DNA from 3 places in the Methylobacterium sp. BE186 genome. Region 2 is predicted to be linked to each of the others. Evidence: riboswitches for the same ligand, from Rfam matches in the RefSeq annotation. Region 2 holds a riboswitch; each other region holds the start of a gene.
What was found. A riboswitch is a leader RNA that binds a small molecule or an ion and turns the genes downstream of it on or off. The one in region 2 is predicted to bind cobalamin.
Positions count from the first base shown of each region.

Region 1: it holds a riboswitch for cobalamin, as region 2 does, so the genes downstream of both, J2X36_RS05860 (CbtB-domain containing protein) here and J2X36_RS10170 (TonB-dependent siderophore receptor) in region 2, are expected to answer to the same signal.
Region 3: it holds a riboswitch for cobalamin, as region 2 does, so the genes downstream of both, J2X36_RS02795 (TonB-dependent receptor domain-containing protein) here and J2X36_RS10170 (TonB-dependent siderophore receptor) in region 2, are expected to answer to the same signal.

Region 1 covers NZ_JAVDVV010000004.1:18,649-24,832, forward strand. Annotated here, with positions in the region: gene cobW (cobalamin biosynthesis protein CobW) at 1-1,027, opposite strand, end outside; gene J2X36_RS05850 (DUF1636 domain-containing protein) at 1,056-1,439, opposite strand; gene J2X36_RS05855 (CbtA family protein) at 1,432-2,196, opposite strand; gene J2X36_RS05860 (CbtB-domain containing protein) at 2,225-2,407, opposite strand; cobalamin riboswitch at 2,442-2,635, opposite strand; gene cobU (bifunctional adenosylcobinamide kinase/adenosylcobinamide-phosphate guanylyltransferase) at 2,743-3,273, shown strand; gene cobO (cob(I)yrinic acid a,c-diamide adenosyltransferase) at 3,270-3,872, shown strand; gene J2X36_RS05875 (malonyl-CoA decarboxylase) at 3,910-5,319, opposite strand; gene J2X36_RS05880 (hypothetical protein) at 5,446-5,649, opposite strand; gene J2X36_RS05885 (MFS transporter) at 5,964-6,184, shown strand, end outside.
Region 2 covers NZ_JAVDVV010000007.1:130,966-137,149, forward strand. Annotated here, with positions in the region: gene J2X36_RS10165 (PepSY domain-containing protein) at 1-541, opposite strand, end outside; gene J2X36_RS10170 (TonB-dependent siderophore receptor) at 546-2,726, opposite strand; cobalamin riboswitch at 3,041-3,235, opposite strand; gene J2X36_RS10175 (hypothetical protein) at 3,406-3,615, shown strand; gene J2X36_RS10180 (DUF2147 domain-containing protein) at 3,883-4,569, shown strand; gene J2X36_RS10185 (serine hydrolase domain-containing protein) at 4,624-5,847, opposite strand; gene J2X36_RS10190 (DUF427 domain-containing protein) at 5,913-6,184, opposite strand, start outside.
Region 3 covers NZ_JAVDVV010000002.1:139,073-145,256, reverse strand. Annotated here, with positions in the region: gene J2X36_RS02800 (peroxidase family protein) at 1-833, opposite strand, end outside; cobalamin riboswitch at 1,703-1,897, shown strand; gene J2X36_RS02795 (TonB-dependent receptor domain-containing protein) at 2,143-4,167, shown strand; gene J2X36_RS02790 (hypothetical protein) at 4,532-4,732, shown strand; gene J2X36_RS02785 (vanadium-dependent haloperoxidase) at 5,406-6,184, shown strand, end outside.

The DNA.
Region 1 (6,184 bases), on a different contig from region 2:
CGAGCGCCGCCGCGACGGCATCCCGGTCGAAACCCTTGAGGCCGATCACGACGAGGCGGCCGTCGCGGGATTCGGATGCGCGCCAGGGCCGGTCGAAATGGTGCGCGACGCGACGTCCGACGCCCTGGACGACGAGGCGCATCGGCTTGCCCTCGATCTCGGCGAAGCCCTTGATGCGCAGCACGCCCGCCGTCTCGGCGGCCTTCTCGACCCGTGCGGCGAGGTCGCCCGGGTTCCTCGCCGCGCGCACCGGCAGGGCGACCGTCTCGAAATCGTCGTGGTCGTGGTCCTCGCCCTCGCCGTGATGGGAGGGGCGGGCGTCGAGGTCGTCCTCGGCCGCCGCGTTGAGGCCGAGGAGCACCCGGGCGTCGATCGCGCCGTGAGAGGTCTCCACCACCTTGACCGCGCGGGGCAGCTGGCGCTCGATCTCGGCCCGGACGCTCGCGCGCTCGGCCTCGCCGAGGAGGTCCGCCTTGTTCAGCACCACGAGGTCGGCGCAGAGGAGCTGGTCCTCGAACACCTCCTCCAGCGGGTTCTCGTGCTCGACGCTGGCATCGGCCGCGCGCTGGGCGGCGAGCGCGTCGGGATCCTCCGCGAAGGCACCGGAGGCCACGGCCGGACCGTCCACCACCGCGACGACGCCGTCGACCGTCACCCGCGAGCGGATCGCCGGCCACTGGAAGGCCTGGACGAGGGGCTTCGGCAGTGCGAGGCCCGAAGTCTCGATCAGGATGTGCTCCGGCGGGTCCGGGCGCTCCAGCAGGGTGTTGAGGGCGGGCACGAAATCGTCGGCGACGGTGCAGCAGATGCAGCCGTTCGGCAGCTCGACGATGGATTCCTCGCTGCAGCCCGGCACGCCGCAGGCGGCGAGGAACGAGCCGTCGAAGCCGACATCGCCGAATTCGTTGACGAGGATCGCGAGGCGGCGCCCGCCCGCTTGCTCCATCACGTGGCGCACGAGGGTCGTCTTTCCGGCGCCGAGGAAGCCGGTGACGATGGTGCAGGGGATCTTCTCGACGATGCTCATGGGGAACTCGTGATGGCGTGCCGCCCGCTTACGCGGAGGCGCGGGGCGGGATGCGGGCGATCACGCCCTTGCGGAAGGCTTCCGGCCGCGCCCGCCAGGGCACGATGCCGTCGCTCGTGCCGGCATAGAGGCGGATGCCCGCGAGGAGGGTGGGGGCGGAGGTCTCCGGGTCGAGGTCGCCGTAGACGTAGGTCCAGCGGTCGGGCGCGGTGACCGCGACCGTGCAGGGGCGCTTGCAGACCGAGAGGCACTCGACCGGCTCGACGCGGAGGCCCGGCACGGGCTCCGCGGCGAGCGCGTTCTCGACGGCCGCGAGGAGGCGTGCCCCGGCGCGCGGGCCGTCCCCGTCGCCCTCGGCGCGGCAGGTGGTGCAGACGTAGAGCACCACCGGTTCGGATGCTGCCTCAGGCACGGGCGGGTGCCTTGGCCTCGCGCCCGAAGACCTGCCAGGCCCAGCCGAAAGCCAGACCGATCATCGCCCAGAACACGAAGGCGACGCCGAGCGAGCGCGCGGCGAATTGCGCGGCGAGGATCGCGGGCACGCCCGAATTCCCCTCGGGCGGCACCGGGGCGCCCGCGAGATGGGGGGCGACGATGAGCACGAGACCGCCGAGGATGGTGATGGCCGCCCGCCGGATCAGGATCAGGTAGAGGCCCATCGCGGTCGCGGCGGCGGTCATCAGCCACCAGGCTTGGCGCGTGACGAGGGGGGCCGCCTCGCTGCCCGGCAATTCGGGGGGCAGGCCGAGGGCAGGGGCGAGCGCGAGAGCCGCGAAGCCCGCGAGCCCGAAGGCGAGCGCCCGCTCCGGCGTCGGCGCGCGGCCGCAGGCGAGCATCGCGGCGCCGAGGAGGAGCGCGTAGCCGACGGCGCCGATGAGCGTCGCGAGCCCGGTGAAGGCCATCCGCGGCAGGCCGGGGCCGGGCTGCCATTCCCCGCCCGGACCGGCCGTGCCGTGGTCGTGCGCGTGGCCGCCGGGCGCCTGCCCCTGGGCGGGCGCGTGGGCCAGGATGATCGGCAGGCGGGCGTCGGCCGCCTCGTGCGCGGCCCGCGTCTCGTAGCGCTCGGCCGCGATGATGAGCGGCGAGGTGAGGGCGAGCTGCAGGCCCGTCGCGACGACGGCCGCCAGGAAGCCGGCGACGAGGGCCGCCGACAGGAGCCGGATGATCATGAGATCTCTGCGGGCTGAGGCAGAGCGGTCAGTGGCAGGGGAAGTTCTGCGTGTGCCGGAAATCGTGCGCCGCGTTGTGCAGCGCCGAGGCCGGCGCGAAGCCCGCGAGGAAGACGAGGCCGATGCCGAGCAGGGCGGCGATCACGATGGCGGCGGCGCCCTCGTTCGCGCGGGTGCCGGTGGTGCCGAGGGTCTGGACGTTCGTCGTCATCGTGTCAGGTCTCCGGCCGCCCCGCCGGCGGCGTCGAGGATAGCGGGGGGACGGCAGGTCTCCTGGCTCGCGGATCCTCGCGCCTGCCGCCTTCCCGGGGGTCCGGTGGCGTGGTGGCAGGAGCTCGCCGCTCACAGTTGCGGGGGCAGCCGCGGATTCGGAGCCCGAGCCCCTCACCGCATTCCCTTTTCACCCCGTTGCCGGGGCACCGTCCCCCCGGCTTCTAGCCTGTCGCGCGAGCGGGCACAACGCGGGCTCGGCCCGGTCGCGCGATTCTTTGACCGGAGGTGAGGCGATCTTTGACCGGAGGGGGAGGCTTGGGGCAAAGGAGGCCGATGCTTCAGGCCGCTCCCCGCATGACCCTGGTGCTCGGCGGCGCGCGTTCCGGCAAGAGCGCCCACGCGGAGGCCTTGATCGAGGCCTGCCCGGCGCCCTGGACCTACCTCGCTACCGCGCAGGCCTGGGACGACGAGATGCGCGAGCGCATCGGCCTCCACCGCGCCCGCCGGGGGGAGGGCTGGGTGACGCGGGACGTGCCCGTGGATCTCTCCGCCGCGATCCGGGCGACGCGGGGTCCGGTCCTCGTCGATTGCCTGACGCTCTGGCTCACCAACCTGATGATGGCCGAGGCCGATCTCGCGGCCGCGTTCGAGGATCTCGCGGCGGCCTGCGCCGCGGCGGCCGGCCCCCTCGTCCTCGTCTCGAACGAGGTCGGGCTCGGCATCGTGCCCGACAACGCCCTGGCCCGCGCCTTCCGCGACGCGGCCGGCCGGCTCCACCAGCGCCTCGCGCGGGAGGCCGACCGCGTCGTGTTCCTGGTGGCCGGGCTGCCGATGGTCGTCAAACCCGCTGGAGGACCTGCATGAGCGACGAGGACGCGCGCCACCGCGAGAAGATGCAGAAGCGCAAGGCGGTGCAGGACGCCGAGGTCGCCTCGAAGACCGTCGAGAAGGGGCTCCTCATCGTCAATACCGGCCCCGGCAAGGGCAAGACCACGGCGGCGCTCGGCCTCGTGCTCCGGGCCCTGGGGCGCGGCTGGCGGATCGGCGTCGTGCAATTCATCAAGGGCGCCTGGGACACCGGCGAGAAGCGGGCGCTGGACACCTTCGGCGACCGGGTCGTCTGGCACGCGCTGGGCGAGGGCTTCACCTGGGAGACGCAGGACAAGGCCCGGGACATCGCCGCCTGCGCGCGGGCCTGGGCGACGGCACAGACCCTGATGGCGGACGAGACGATCCGCCTCCTCGTCCTCGACGAGATGAACATCGCGCTCCGCTACGACTATCTCAACGTCGAGGCGGTGGTGGCGGTGCTGCGGGCGCGCCGGCCGGACCTCCACGTGGTCGTCACCGGCCGCAACGCGAAGCCGGCGCTGATCGAGGCGGCCGACCTCGTGACCGAGATGGGCAACGTGAAGCACCATTTCTCGGCGGGCGTGAAGGCGCAGGAGGGGATCGAGTTCTGATCTCCGCAGGGCGCGGCCGAGGCGCTGCGCGGCGCCCTCAGGCGTCGGCGAGCGCGACGGCGCGCGGGGGCGGAAGGTTCGCCCGCAATTCCCGGCTCACGGTGCCCGAGGCGGCCACCGTGCCGAGATTCGCGTAGGTCTCGTGGTTCTTCTCGATGGCCGAGAGGTCGTAGAGGTAGTTCACCATCAGCCCGTGGGATTGCTTGATGCCCTTGGGCGAGGTGTCGCCGAGGAAGTTCAGCCGCTCCAGCCGCGCCCCGTTGCCGAGATGGAAGCGGGCGACCGGGTCGAGGGGCCGTCCGCGGTCGTTCTTCGCGCGCAGGAAATAGGCGGCCGCGGCCGGCAGCATCGCCTTGCGCACCGCCTCGCAGCTCGTCTTGTCGCCCTGCCAGCCCGGCTGCTCCAGCAGGCGCAAGCCCTCGATATCCTCCTTGGTGAGGCCCTGAGGCGCGTCGGCGCGCCGCTCCCGATCGAGCCAGCGGGCAAAGCCCGGGACCGGCGAGAGGGTGACGAAGGTCTTCAGCGAGGGGATCTCGCGGGCGAGATCCTCCACCACCTGCTTGATCAGGAAATTGCCGAAGGTGACGCCGGCCAGACCCCGCTGGCAGTTCGAGATCGAGTAGAACACGGCCGTCGTCGCCGCGCGGATCGGTAGGGGCTCGCGCTCGTTGGCGAGGATCGGGGCGATCGCCGAGGCGATGCCGCCCGTCAGCGCCACCTCGACGAAGATCAGCGGCTCGTCGACGAGGGCCGGGTGGAAGAAGGCGAAGCAGCGCCGGTCGGAGGGCTCGATGCGCCGCCGCAGGTCGTCCCAGCCCTGGATCTCGTGCACCGCCTCGTAGCGGATGATCTTCTCCAGGATGTGGGCCGGCGTCGTCCAGTCGATGTGGCGCAGCACGAGGAAGCCCCGGTTGAACCACGAGGCGAACAGGTGCTCGAAGTCGCAGTCGAGGCTGTCGGCGGCGTCGATCAGGTCCGCGTCCGCACCCTCCTCGGCGCGGAGCGCCGCGCGCAGGTCCATCAGGTCCTCGCGCATGCGCACGAGCGCCAGCGTCCCGTCGCGGGCGAGGTTGAGGCGGCGGATCAACTCCTGGCTGCGGGGCTCGGCCGCCTCGTGCAGGCGCCCGAGGCGGGCGCGCGTCGGGTCGGCCCGGTAGGCGCCGATTGCCGCCTCCACAGCGGCGTGGTCGGCGTCGAATTCCTGGGCGATGAGCCGCAGGAAGGTGAGGCGCTCGGGCGTGGGAAAGCTCGCGTAGCGGTCGAGGATGAGGCGGGCGAGCGCCACGCCCGACGCCTCGCCGCGGCGGGAGATCAGGTCCTCGCAGAGCTTGGCGAGCTCGGGCGCGGTCGCCTTCGCGGCGATGTCGCCGCGGCCGAAGCTGATCAGGTCTCGGCCGCGATCGCTGATCGTCTGCAGCAGGTCGCCGAAGAAAGAGGTCGCCGCCATGAAACGCCGTTCGCTCCGTCGCCACCCGAGTCGAGGATTCGCGGCCGCCCCGCGCAGGCGGCCGTCAGCGTTCTAGGCCCGGGACGCGGGCAGGGCCAGGGGTCGGGCACCCGTCGGGCGCCGGCCTCAGGCCCGGTGCGACTCGCTCGCCGCGATCTCGTTCCGGTCCGCCCGCTCGCGCCAATCCTCGACGCCGTGCTGGCGCGCGAAGCGCAGCTCCGCGGCGCGCCGCGCCCGCTCCGGATCGCGGGCCCGGGCGATCTCGACGGACCCGACGGTGAAGGGCACACCCAGGATCTGCTTGGCGAAACTCACGCGGTAATTCGGCATCAGGAACTCCCTGTTGTCCGGCGAAAGCCTGTCGCGGGCGCGAATCAGCGCGTGGCGATCCTCGCACCCGAAATGAGAGCCCGAAACGGCGACGTTTCCAAGGGCTCCCGGCGCGGCAGCGGAGCATAAGTCCTTCTGCCGCAACGATTGCGATATGGTGACGGGGGCGCTCCGGCGAAAGGGAGGGGGGTGGTTCACCGATCCGTGAGCGGTATCCCACGCTCCCACCCGCGGTTGTTGCCAGGACGGGTCCGCGCGGCCTAGGGCGTTGGGCCCGCTTGCCCCGCACCCCGACGCCTCCCTTGACGCCTTCCTTGCAGACACCCCGTCTCACGACCCGCGCCCGCCTCGGCCTGACCCTGATCGCGGGCGGCGCGGTTGCCAACATCTACTACAACCAGCCCCTTCTCGCGCTCCTCGTCTCGGAATTCGGCGCGCGGGCGGCCGTCTGGATCCCGACGGCCTGCCTGATCGGCTACGGGCTCGGCATCCTCGGCCTCGTGCCCCTGGGCGACAGCCTGCCCCGGCGAAGCCT
Region 2 (6,184 bases):
GGGCCCGCGTGTCGAGCACGACGGCGCCGGTGACGGAGGAGACGTAGAGCTCGGTGCCCGCAGCGTCGCCGAGTTCGACCACGTGGAAGGGGCGCAGGGCGTCGTAGCGGCCCGCCACCGTCCACTGGTCGCGCGCGAGGCTGCGCAGGCGAGCCTCGGGGCCGGCTCGGACCAGGGCGAGAGCCGCCCCGGCCGCGACAGGGGGCAGGACCTCGCCGCTGACCGCCGAGACCGCGAGCGGCCGCCCCTCCGCCGTCACGATCCGGTAGACCGGCTCGTCGCCCCGCATCTCCAGGTCGAGGGAGCGGGGCCGGGCCGAGAGCCCCGCGGCCGCCAGCGCGCGCGCCGGCTCGACGCCGAGGCGGTCGAGGGCGAGCGGCCGCAGGCCCGCCAGCCGCTCGGCCTCCGTCAGGCTCGGGAACGGCACGTAGAGCAGGACGAGGCCGGACAGCAGCCAGACCGCGAAGAACAGGCCCGTGCCGATGCCGAGCCAGCGGTGGCCGAGGACGAGCCATCGCTTGACGCGCTTCAAACCCCGCATCGCGTCAGAAGCTCACCGCGTAGGCGACCTCGAAGGAGCGCGGGCGCCCGAGGAGCCAGTTGGTGCCGATGCCGTCGACCGCGTTGCCGCTCACCGCGTAGACCTTGTCGAACAGGTTGTAGACCCGCAGCGAGAGCCGCGAGGCCGGCGTGACCTGATGGTCGAGGCCGAGATTGACCAGCGCGTAATCCGGCCGCCGGGCGGTGTTGCCGAAATCGGAGACCGTATCGCCCACATATTGCACGCCGACCCGCGCCTCCCAGGACGGGGCGAAGGCGTAGTTGAGCCAGAAATTGGCGACGCGCTCGGGCACGTCGATCGGCTGGCGCCCGGCATAGGAGATGACGGCGCCGTTCACCGTCTGGCTGAACGCGTCGTACTGCGCGTGGAGGAGGGCGAGGTTCGCGTCGACCCGCCAGAGGGGCGTGATCTGGAGCGAGACGGCCGCCTCGAACCCTTGGGAGGATTGCTGGCCGACCTGCGTGCTCACGCCCGGCTGGCCCGGCACGGCCGAGATCAGGTTGTCCTTGACGATGCGGTAGCCCGCGAGCGTCCACTCGCCGAGCCCGCCCCAGAACAGGCCCTTGGCCCCGACCTCGACCTGCCGGCCCGTGGAGAGCTCGAAATTCGCGAGGCTCTGCGACAGGCTGATCAAGCTGCCGACCGGGTCGGTCGCCGTGGCGTATTGCGCGTAGAGGGCGGTGTCGGGGGTCGGGTTGTAGACGGCGCCGAAGCGGTAGCTGACAGAGCGGAAGTCCCGCTCGAAGGACGTGCCGGCGCGCAGGTCGTCCCGGTGCAGGCTCGGCGCGTCGTAGCGCACGCCCGCCAAGAGCGAGAGCCGATCCGACAGGATCAGCCGGTCCTCGGCGAAGACCGAGGCCTGGCTCGTGCGGGTCGCGTAGGCGGGCCGCGTGCCCGCGAGGTTGATGAACAGGCCCGGATCGTAGCCCGTCGGCGGCACGCTCGACTCGCCGCCATAGGGCGCGTTGTTCGTGTGGCGGAAGCGGATCGCGTTGACGTCGAAACCCGCCAGGAACTCGTTGCGGAAGCCGAAGACCTCGCCCCGGACGGCGGCGTCGAACCGGTTCCCGACCTGTTCCTGCTGGTGGTAGATCTCGATGTAGTCCGAGCGGTCGATCAGGCCTGTGCCCCGGTTGAAGGCATATTGCTCGACGTCCCGCCAGTGGCGCCGGCTCTGCAGCCGGTAGGCGGTGTTGCGGATCGTGACGTCGGCGCTCGGGCGCCACTCCGCCCGCGCCTGGGTCCAGTTGTCCTGCCAGAGGATCTTGGAATCCCGGATGTTGTAGTTGTTGAAGCGTAAGGATTCGAGGATACGGCCCTCGACGAGCGGCGTGCCCCAGTAGCGGGCCGGCTCCTGGAAGCCGTAATCGTGGCTGACGGTGAGGTCGAGATCGGGCGTCGCCCGCCACGTGAGCGCGCCGGAGACCGCGAGATTGCGGAGATCGCCGTCCGGCGTGATCCAGCCGCCCGCGCGGTTGCCGCTGACGTTCAGCCGGTAGGCCATCGACTCGCCGATCGGCCCGCCCGAATCGACGGCGAGCCGCGCCACCCCGTCCGTGCCGAGGCCCAGCCGCGCCTCGTTCAGGGGCACGAAGACCGGCTTCTTCGACACCACGTTGACGATGCCGCCGATGGCGCCGTCCCCGTAGAGCACCGAGGCCGGGCCGCGCAGCACCTCGATGCGCTCCACGTTCCAGGTGTCGAAGGGGAAGTTGACGGTGCCGGCGCCGACGAAGAGGCGGGTGCCGTCGTAGAGCTGCTGGATCGAGTTCGGGCCGGCGAAGCCCCGGGCCGTGAAGGCGCCGTTGCCGTTGCCGGGCGAGGCGATCGTGGTGATGCCGGTGGCGTTCTGGGTCACCGCCTCGACCACCGTATTCTGGCCGCGCAGGCGCGCCGTCTCGCCCGCGATCACGTCGAGGCTCGCGGGCGTCTCCAGCGGCGTCAGGCCCAGGCGGCTCGCCGAGCGGCTCGGCGCCCGCAGGGCGAGGCCGGCGGGCGCGCCGGAGCCCGCCACCGAGAGCGTGTCCAGGGTGACGGTCTCCTGCGCCTCGGCGCCCTCGGGGCAGCCGGCAAGACCGGCGGCGGCGAGGAGGAGCCGGCGCGCGAGGCGGGCGCGAGTCCGGCCGGGCGGCCGGGTGGTGAGGGAAAGGGGAGGGGACGGCATGGTCGTGTCGGGTCCGAGGGTCGAGGCACGACCGGATGCCGGGCCGCTCCCCGCCATTGATGCAATGTCATAACATTACAATCAATGCGCCGGCGGATCGGGAGGCGGGAGGCCCGGAGCCGGCGGCCGTGCAATGCGGCGGCCTGGATCTGGGCCGCCGGCTCGACGCCTTCGGCAGATGCGGACGGGGGCGGGGCAGACACGCGGGCGCGCTCGGTGTGGCACGTCACCGCGAACGAGGCCTCGGCCGCCGTCTCCGCACGGGATGGACGGCGCTTCGACACCCGTCAGGACACCCCGCCCGACGCGTTTCGCGTGTGACCACGGCTGACGGCAGGTCTCCTGGCTCACGGGTCGCCGCCCTCGCACCGTCTTCCCGGGCACGACCCAGTGACATGGTGGTGAAGGGCTCGCCGCTGACAGTTGCGGGGGCAGCCGCGGCCTCGGAGCAGGCTCCTCACCGCGTTCCCTTTTGATCCCCGAGGGGAACCGTCAGCACCCACGCTAGGCGCTGGCAAGCCCGCCCGTCAACGCCGGCCCCCGCCCGACCCACAGCGGGAGCGCCGATTCCGGAACCGGTGTGGCGCCCGCGCATTGACGCTACATTCGACTTGTTCTAATTAACAACTGCGAGGACGAGGCGGCTTCGAGCCCGTCCGACAAGGATCGGAGAGACATCATGGCCAGCACCCACGACGGCGCCTGCGAGAGCTGCCGCTTCTTCGACGACCACAAGCTGAACGGCGGCGTCTCCGCCTCGGACCAGGGCCTCTGCCGCTTCAACCCGCCGGTGAGCCAGCCCGCCCCGGAGTCGAAGGGCCTGTGGCCGGTGGTCGCCTCGAAGGATTGGTGCGGCCACTACACGCCGGAGATGACCGCGGCCGAGTGATCGGCCCGATCGGGAGCGAGGCCTGCCAGGAGCGAGGCCTGCCAGGAGGGAGACCTGCGGGAGGGCCGGTGCGCGAGCGCCGGCCCTCTCTCCGTTCGGGGCGGCCCGCCACCGCACGCCGGGCGCAGGCCCGCGCGTTTTCTCCCCCGGCGGGAGGGCCGCGGTCATGATCCGGACACCTTCGGGGAGGAATGGCGGGTCATCCAGACGAGGCCGTGCCGCCGGGACGTTCCATCCGGCGAGGGCAGGGGCCATGGGAGTGATCGGATGACGTTTCGACTGATCGGCGGCGGTGCCGGATCGTGGGCCGGCCGCGTTACCGCGCCGCTCGTCGCGCTCGGCGCCCTCTCCGGCCTCGCCCAGGCCGCCGCGCCGGCCGACCCGAGCGGCACCTGGCTGACGGAGGACGGGCGCGCCCGCATCCGCGTCGAGAAGTGCGGGCCCCAGGAGAAGAACGTCTGCGGCTACGTGGTCTGGCTGAAGACCCCGCTCAACGACAAGGGCCAGCCCCGCGTCGACTTCAAGAACCCGGACCCGAAGAAGCAGACCCGCCCGTCGCTCGGCCACCAGCTCATCATGGGCCTGAAGCCGAACGCGGATGCCCGCTACGAGGGCAAGATCTACAATTCCGAGGAAGGCAAGTTCTACGACGTGACGATCTGGACCGACCAGCCGACCGAGCTCTCGGTGCGCGGCTGCATGCTCGGCTTCCTGTGCGGATCGCAGACCTGGAACCGCGTCACCGACGTGCTGCCCGGCCAGCTCACGGGTGCGACGAACGCCCCCAACGGCCCCCGCGCCGACGCCGAGTGGGCGCCGAAGGCGCCGGCCGCCGCGGGCGCCGCAGGCCCCGGAACCACGGGCACCGCGACGGCGACCGCCGCCCCGAAGCCAGCCGCTCCGAAGCCGGCGGCCGAGAAGAAGGCCGCCCCGGCCGCCGCTCCGGCCGAGTAGGCCCGAGGCGGGTTGCCCCGCTCCCCGGAGGGGCGAGGGCGCCCGCCAAGCCTCTCAGCCCGCCAGCGCGGCGTAGGTCAGCACCCGCAATTCCCGGCGGATCGGCAGCGCCGAGGACGGGATGAGCTGGGTCAGGAGCACGACCGCGAGATCCTCCGCCGGGTCGATCCAGAAGGCCGTGCTCGCCACGCCTCCCCAGGCGACCTCGCCCGGGCTGCCGAGGATCTGCGCGCGGGCCGGGTCGAGCATCACCGAGAAGCCGAGCCCGAAGCCGATGCCGGTGTAGGAGGATTCGGCGAAGCGCGGGGTGCCCATGCTGGCGAGATCCCCGGGCAGGTGGTTCGTCAGCATCAGGTCGACCGTCTTGCGGCCGAGGAGCCGCACGCCGTCGAGCGCGCCGCGGTTCAGCACGAAGCGGCAGAAGCGCAGGTAGTCGGCCGCCGTCGAGACGAGGCCGCCCCCGCCGGACGCGATGGCGGGCGGGCGCGCGAAGGCGGTGTCGACCGCATCGTCGTAGAGCTTCAGGCTGCGGTCCCGGAACAGGGTGTAGTTCGCGGCGAGCCGGGGCAGCTTCTCGGGCGGCACGAAGAAGTCCGTGTCGGTCATGCCGAGCGGCGCGATCACCCGCTCGCGCAGGAAATCGGCGAAATCCTGCCCCGACACGACCGAGACGAGGTGGCCGAGCACATCGGTCGCCACGCTGTAGTTCCACTGCGCACCGGGCTGGGACAGGAGCGGGAGACCCGCCACCCGTCCCACCACCTCGGCGAGCGTCGCGTCCTTCAGGTGGAAGTCGACGCCGTTGCGCCGGTAGAGCTCGTCGACGAGCGTCGCCTCCATGAAGCCATAGGTGAGGCCGGAGGTGTGGGTGAGGAGATCGCGGATCGTGATCGGCCGGCGGGCCGGCTCGCTCTCGAACTTGATGCGGTTGCCACCCGTCAGCACCCGCATCTCGGAGAATTCCGGCAGGAAGCGCGCGACCGGATCGTCGAGCTGGAAGCGGCCCTCCTCGTAGAGCATCATCACCGCGACCGAGGTCAGCGGCTTCGTCATCGAGTAGATGCGGGTGATCGTGTCGAGGGCGAAGGGCCGCTCCCGCGCGAGATCCGCGAGGCCGTGCGCGCGGGCGAAGGCGGTCTGCCCGCCGCGCATCACGCTCACCGAGAGGCCGGCGAGCCTGCCCTCGGCGACGAGGCGCCGCATCCAGCCGTCGATCCGCTCCAGCCGCTCGGCGCTGAACCCCACCGAGGCCGGCTCGACCGTGTCCGTCTCCTGCATGCGCCGCTCCACTCGCCTGTTCCGGCCCGGCATGTAGCGGGAGCCGGGCTCCGCGCCAAACCCTCTCACCAGCCCATCGTCCCGGGGCCGCCCTTGAAGGGGCCGACGATGCCGGGCGTGATCCAGCCGCCGTAGAAGGCGCCGGGCTGCGGCTCGGCGCGCTGGTCGCCGACGGTGCAGGAATCCATCGGCCCGGCATAGAAGGCGACGTGGCCCGCGATCGAGCGGAAGGGTGGCGTCGGGTCCGGATAGGCCCAGGCGGCGCCGGGGCGACCCGCCACGTCGAAGAGGACGGCCCGGCCCTTCCACTCGCAGATCCCCGCCCGCCGGGGCGGTC
Region 3 (6,184 bases), on a different contig from region 2:
GAATGGCCGAACCGGTAGGCCGCGCCCGCGAATTCGACGCTGATCCGCGGATCGATCCCCGGATCGTAGCCCGCATAGGGGCCGATTGCGCCGTGTCCGAGGAGATGGGGCAGAAACTCGTCGTAGGTGATCCGCTGGATCTCCGCGGTCACGATGGCCCGCGCCTGCAGGTAGAGGGCGTCCCCGTCGAGCCCCGGATCGGCCGCATGGAGCCGGTCGACCTGAAAATTGTGCTCGCGCAGGAACAGCGTCTGGAGGGCGGTCAGGGACGGGTTCTCGGTGGCGCGGACATCGCCCGCGACGAAGGCGCCGTCCACGATCGGCAGATTGCCGCCGGCGGAGGTCGCCAGATGCCCGTCGGGCTGCCGCAGGCTCGCGGCATTCGCCGCGTCCGAACCGTAGACCATGGATGCGTCGAGCCAGCCGCTGATCGCGTTGACGGCAGCCGCCGGCTTGCCCGTGCCCGGCCCCGTCGCCGGATCGATCACGGCACGCGTCATCGGGAGGAAGCTGCCGGCCGCGAAGTACGCGTCGCCCGCCGGGATGACGACGGCGATCGGCGTGACGTGATCCGTCAGGCTGAGGTCGAGATCGTGGTCGATGAACTGGCCCCAGGCGTAGAGCATGCCCGACAGCCCCTGGGGGTTCGGGATCGTCGGGTCGCCCTCACCGACGACGAGGTTGCTGATCGTGCGCGGGTTGGGCCCATCGACGAGAGTCGAGATTCCGTCCGCGAAATGCGCCGCGCCGAGCCGCGCGAACGTCGTGCCGGCCGCGTTGAGACCGGGTTGAGACAGGTTGTTGCCCGAACCGTCGACGGAATAAGCTTCCATATCGGAGCATCCTTTCAAGGCGTTTCCGCAAGGAGCCGCGCAGCCGGCCGGGTTCCGGCAATCAAGCCGGAATGGCGGGAGCCCGATGCGCGTCACGAAACAGGGAGGTTCAGGGCGGCGTCATCGTCGCCAGCGGCGATGCCCGTCACGGCGCATCCGCGCGCTGCCGCGGCGCCTCTGCTGTACGGTCATGGAAGGCCCTTCTCGCATGCCCGATGGGCAGGAGCCGCCCGGATGCGAACGGACCCGGAAGGTTGACCACGCAGCGATGAGCGGCGTGGCGGCGTCGAGCAGCAGAGTACGAGATGATTCGCCGAAGGCTCCTCAGCATATGTTAAATCAGGGGAGCTGATTTACGGATCCATGTAAGTATTCGTATTAAAGCGAAGAGATACACGAACCATATTCAGTAGATACTAAGAATTTTCGATCGAAAATTCGTCCATCTACATTCAATTCGACGAATTCATCGCAATGAAATCGGACTCGGCGAAAGGGCAGAAGCTTTCCCGGTGCTTTGAGTAATGATCGCCGAACGCCCGAGCCGATTGCAAGCACGGGCGTGCCTGCATGTCCTGCCGCTCTGCTGTTCGCGAGCGTACGCCAACGATCAGGCCGTACAGAGCGAGCCCGTCCTGCGTTGCGAACGCCGAACCATTGCACCCGTCGGGATGAGCTTGACCGTTCACCTTACGCGCCGGAGCGGATGGACCTGAAGTCCCAAGGGAAGCTTCACGAATCGTGATCCGCAGACCCTGAATTGTGCGAAAGAACGCAGGATCGCCCCAGGCACGAGGTGATCGCCGAGCCGCCCGTCGATGCCTTCGGAATTCCATCGAGGCCGGCGTTGACGGGCGGGCTTGCCAGCGCCTAGCGTGGGTGCTGACGGTTCCCCTCGGGGATCAAAAGGGAACGCGGTGAGGAGCCTGCTCCGAGGCCGCGGCTGCCCCCGCAACTGTCAGCGGCGAGCCCTTCACCACCATGTCACTGGGTCGTGCCCGGGAAGACGGTGCGAGGGCGGCGACCCGTGAGCCAGGAGACCTGCCGTCAGCCGTGGTCACACGCGAAACGCGTCGGGCGGGGTGTCCTGACGGGTGTCGAAGCGCCGTCCATCCCGTGCGGAGATGGCCGCCGAGGCCTCGTTCGCGGTGACGTGCCACTGCCGTCGCCCGAGGTCCGTCCTTTCGTGTCCCCCGTCCGATCGTCATTCACGTCGGGTTGCCTGGCCGCCCTGGCCGGCCCCGCCTCGCTCCTCGCGCCCGCCCTTCTCCACGCGCAGACCGTCGCTTCTGAAGCGACGCTCAGCGAGATCTCCGTCGCGGCCGACGCTCCGACACCTGCCACCTCCGGACCCGTCGCCAGCGCCGGCTACGTCGGCGGCGTGACCGGCATCGGCGGCAGCCTCCGAGCCGTCGATGCCGCCAGCGCCGGCGTGATCACGGGCGCGCAAGTCAACAACCGCCCCGCGACCCGCCCCGGCGAGGTGCTGGAAGCCGTGCCGGGCCTGATCGTCACGCAGCATTCCGGCGAGGGCAAAGCCAACCAGTTCTTCCTGCGCGGCTTCAACCTCGACCACGGCAGCGACATCGCGATCCACGTTGACGGGATGCCGGTGAACATGCGCACGAACGCCCATGCCCAGGGCTATGCCGACATCAACTTCCTGATCCCCGAACTCGTCGGCGCGGTCGAGTTCCACAAGGGGCCGTACTTCGTGCGGGACGGCGACTTCGCCTCCGCCGGATCCGTGCGCATCGACTATCTCGACACGGTCGAGAAGAACCTCGCGCTCACCTCGATCGGCAGCTTCGGCTACAAGCGGGCCCTCACGATCGGCTCCGCCCCGATCGGCGAGGGCCACCTCCTCGTGGCCGGCGAGGCGCAGGTCTACGATGGCCCCTGGGTCGAGCCGGACCGGCTGCGCAAGCTCAACGGCGTGCTTCGCTACAGCCAAGGCACGGCCACGGACGGCTTCGCGGTCACCGGCATGGCCTACTGGGCCAAGTGGAACGCGACCAACCAGATCCCCGAGCGCGCCGTCAGCGAGGGGCTGATCGGCCGCTTCGGCACGCTCGACCCGTCGGATGGCGGCGACACGGGCCGGTTCTCGCTCTCCGGTCGCTGGAGCCGGACGGACGAGACCGGATTCTCCCGGGCGAACGCCTATGTGATCCGCTACGGGATGAATCTCTGGAACAACTTCACCTATGTCCTCAACGATCCGGTCAACGGCGACCAGTTCCGCCAGCGCGACAGCCGCGTCCTCGGGGGCGGCGAGGTCTCGCACATCTTCCAGGGTGCGCTCTTCGGCCTGCCCATGGAGAACGAGATCGGCCTCCAGACCCGCACGGATTCGATCCGGGTCGGTCTCTTCAACACGACGAACCGGCTCACGCGCTCGACGGTGCTCGATGACCGGGTGCTGGAGGCGAGCGCGGCCTTCTACGTCGAGAACCGGGTGCGCTGGACGGACTGGCTGCGCACCAGCGTCGGCTTCCGCGCGGACGGATACTACGCCGACGTGGTCTCCGACACGCCCGCGAATTCGGGCCGGGCGCGGGACGGCATCGTCAACCCGAAGCTCGGCCTCGTGCTCGGCCCCTGGTTCGACACCGAGATCTACGTGAATTCCGGCGGGGGCTTCCACTCGAACGACGTGCGCGGCGTGGTCGCGACCGTCGATCCGGCGAGCCCGCTCTTCAACATCGCGCGTTCGCCGTTCCTGGTGCCATCGACGGGATCGGAGATCGGCATCCGCAATCGCAGCGTCGCGGGGCTGGAGACGTCGCTCGCCCTATTCCAGCTCGACTTCGCCTCCGAGAACCTGTTCCAGGGCGACACCGGCACCACCGAGCCGAGCCGCCCGACGCGGCGCTTCGGCATCGAGTGGACGAACCGCTACGCGCTGACACCCTGGCTGAGGCTGGAAGGCGACCTGACGGTCACGAACGCCCGCTTCTCGGACCGGGATCCGGCCGGCAGTCGCGTGCCCGAGGCGCCGACCACCATCGCCTCGGCGGGCCTCACCTTCGGGGAGGGCCCGGGCTGGTTCGGCAGCCTGCGCATGCGCTATTTCGGCCCGCGCCCCTTGATCGAGGACAACTCGGTCCGCTCCCGTCCGACCGCACTCCTGAATGGCCGGATCGGCTACGCGTTCGAGAACGGCGTGAGCCTCTCGCTCGACGTGCTGAACCTGACGAACGCCAAGGCCGACCAGATCACCTATTTCTACACGTCCCGCCTGCCGGGCGAGGCGGCGGATGGCGTCGCCGACCGGCATTTCCATCCGGTCGAGCCGACGGCCGTCCGGCTGACCCTGGCTGGCCGGTTCTAGGCTCCGGAAGGCTCGGGCGGCAGCTCGCCCCGTGATTCCGGCGATGCGAAACCCCTGACCTTGAGCTGTCTTCGGGAAGGCCGTTCTTCAGCCGACCCCGAAGCCAAGCCGCAACCAAGCCTCCCCATCTTCGTTGAACACTGCACGGGGCTGCCCTTCCGCCAACGGTGCTCTCATGATGCAGACGGATGCTGCCTTTATCGCTCGTCTGAAGGTCCAGCCCCGGCCGCCGAGCCGAGACGAGATCCAGCGGTTGCGTGATCTCGTTCTCCGCGTGAATTGGGATCAGATCTCATGCTGGGCAAAGTATCGGGATCGCCAGCAGATGATTTGACGGTGAACCAGGCCATTCCAGGAGCGTAACATGCAGTTGATCGTGACCGCCCAGAGAGATGGACGGACCGTGTCCTTTCAGCGATGTTCTCCCGGCGGCGCCCTGGAGAAGGCGCTCCAGCTCCAGAATGATGGATTGGCACAGGTCGTGATCACTGACATCACGGGTCGTGACTATGGACCCAGCGACTTCGCGGCCTGTTTCGTCCGGCCGGAGACCGAGGCCATCTGACGTGAACGAGCCTTCCCGGGGATGACGCCCGAGCGCCCGCCGGCGGGCACCTCATGAGCCCGACCAACGCCCCTTGCCGCCGGATCCGGAAACCAGACGCGCGCCACGCGCGCTGACCCAGGACAGACACGGATAAATCCGGCCGCATCAGCGGCGAGCCGGGTGATTCATCCTCGCGAACGATGCCGAGAGGGCAATCCCGCGTTCACTCCTGACATTGCGCCGGGGGACCGGCTCGGTCGCTAGACGCGCGCGTTGGTAGGAGTGCCGGCCGCGCCTTTGAGGAATGCGGAGGCTGCCAGCGCTCTGCCGTCTTCCGCCACCCGCCGACGGGGCGGCACCGGAGATCGGCAGGGGCTCAGCGCCGAGTCCAAACAGCCTCCCCTCGGCCTCGCTCCGCGCCTTCGTCTGTTACGCTCGGGTGCAGGCGCCCCTCCTGCTCGGCGACCCGGGCTGCGGAAGGGCGGATGCTGTACGAAACCCGCAGGTTCCGTACAGCAGGGGCTGTTTCCAGACCATCCCTCGCTCACGTCAACGTTTGTTAGTTCGGCTGACAATAACTCATGTTAGCCTAAAAACTAATAAACTGATCTTTCCAACTTTGTTTTGCCAATAGTCTTCGAGGCCGCTCTGCGCTGCCGTTGCGTGCTCTCACCGCGAAAAGGAGGGAGGGATGGATCAGGTTCATTGGACTCGTGACAGCGGGTCTTTCCCGCCGCCCGTTCTTCAACCCATCATCGATAATGTGATCGAGTGGTATGAGGAACAACCGCATACGCCTCCGGTGAATAGTGTCGATCCCAATCCTCATTTCGATAACGTCGTTCTCGACTGGAATCAGGTCGCTCTCGATGCGATCCGATATTACTCGATCACCGACCCGCCGGAAGATGCGGGCTACGTCTCCCGCGCCCTGGCGATGCAGAGCATCGCCATGTTCGATACGCTCCGGGCGATCGAGGATCAGCCCGGCTTTCTCGTCACCCGGGAGGCGCCGAACGGCATCGACGCCGACGCCGCCGTGACCGCGGCCGCGCACAGGATCCTGGTCGAGCTATTTCCGCGATACGAGAAGGCGCTCGACCGGGCCTACGAAGCGCATCTCGACCAGATCAAGGATGGACGGGCGGAGGATCAGGGCGTCGCGTTCGGCAACCGAATCGCGGAGGCGGTGATCGAGTCCCGCTCGGATGACGGCTCGGACCCTTATGGCTATCTCGAACGGGTGGCGGGAGACGATCCGGGCGCGTATCGCCCGACCCCCCCGGATTTCACCGAGGCCATCCAGCCCCATTGGGGGCAGGTGCGGCCGTTCGTTCTGGAGAGCGGAGACCAGTTCCGGCCGCCGCCGCCCCCGGCCCTGACCAGTCGGCAATACACGGACGATCTCAAGGAGGTGAAGGCGTTCGGAGACTTGTACTCGGACGTGCGATCACCCGCGCAAACCCTGAG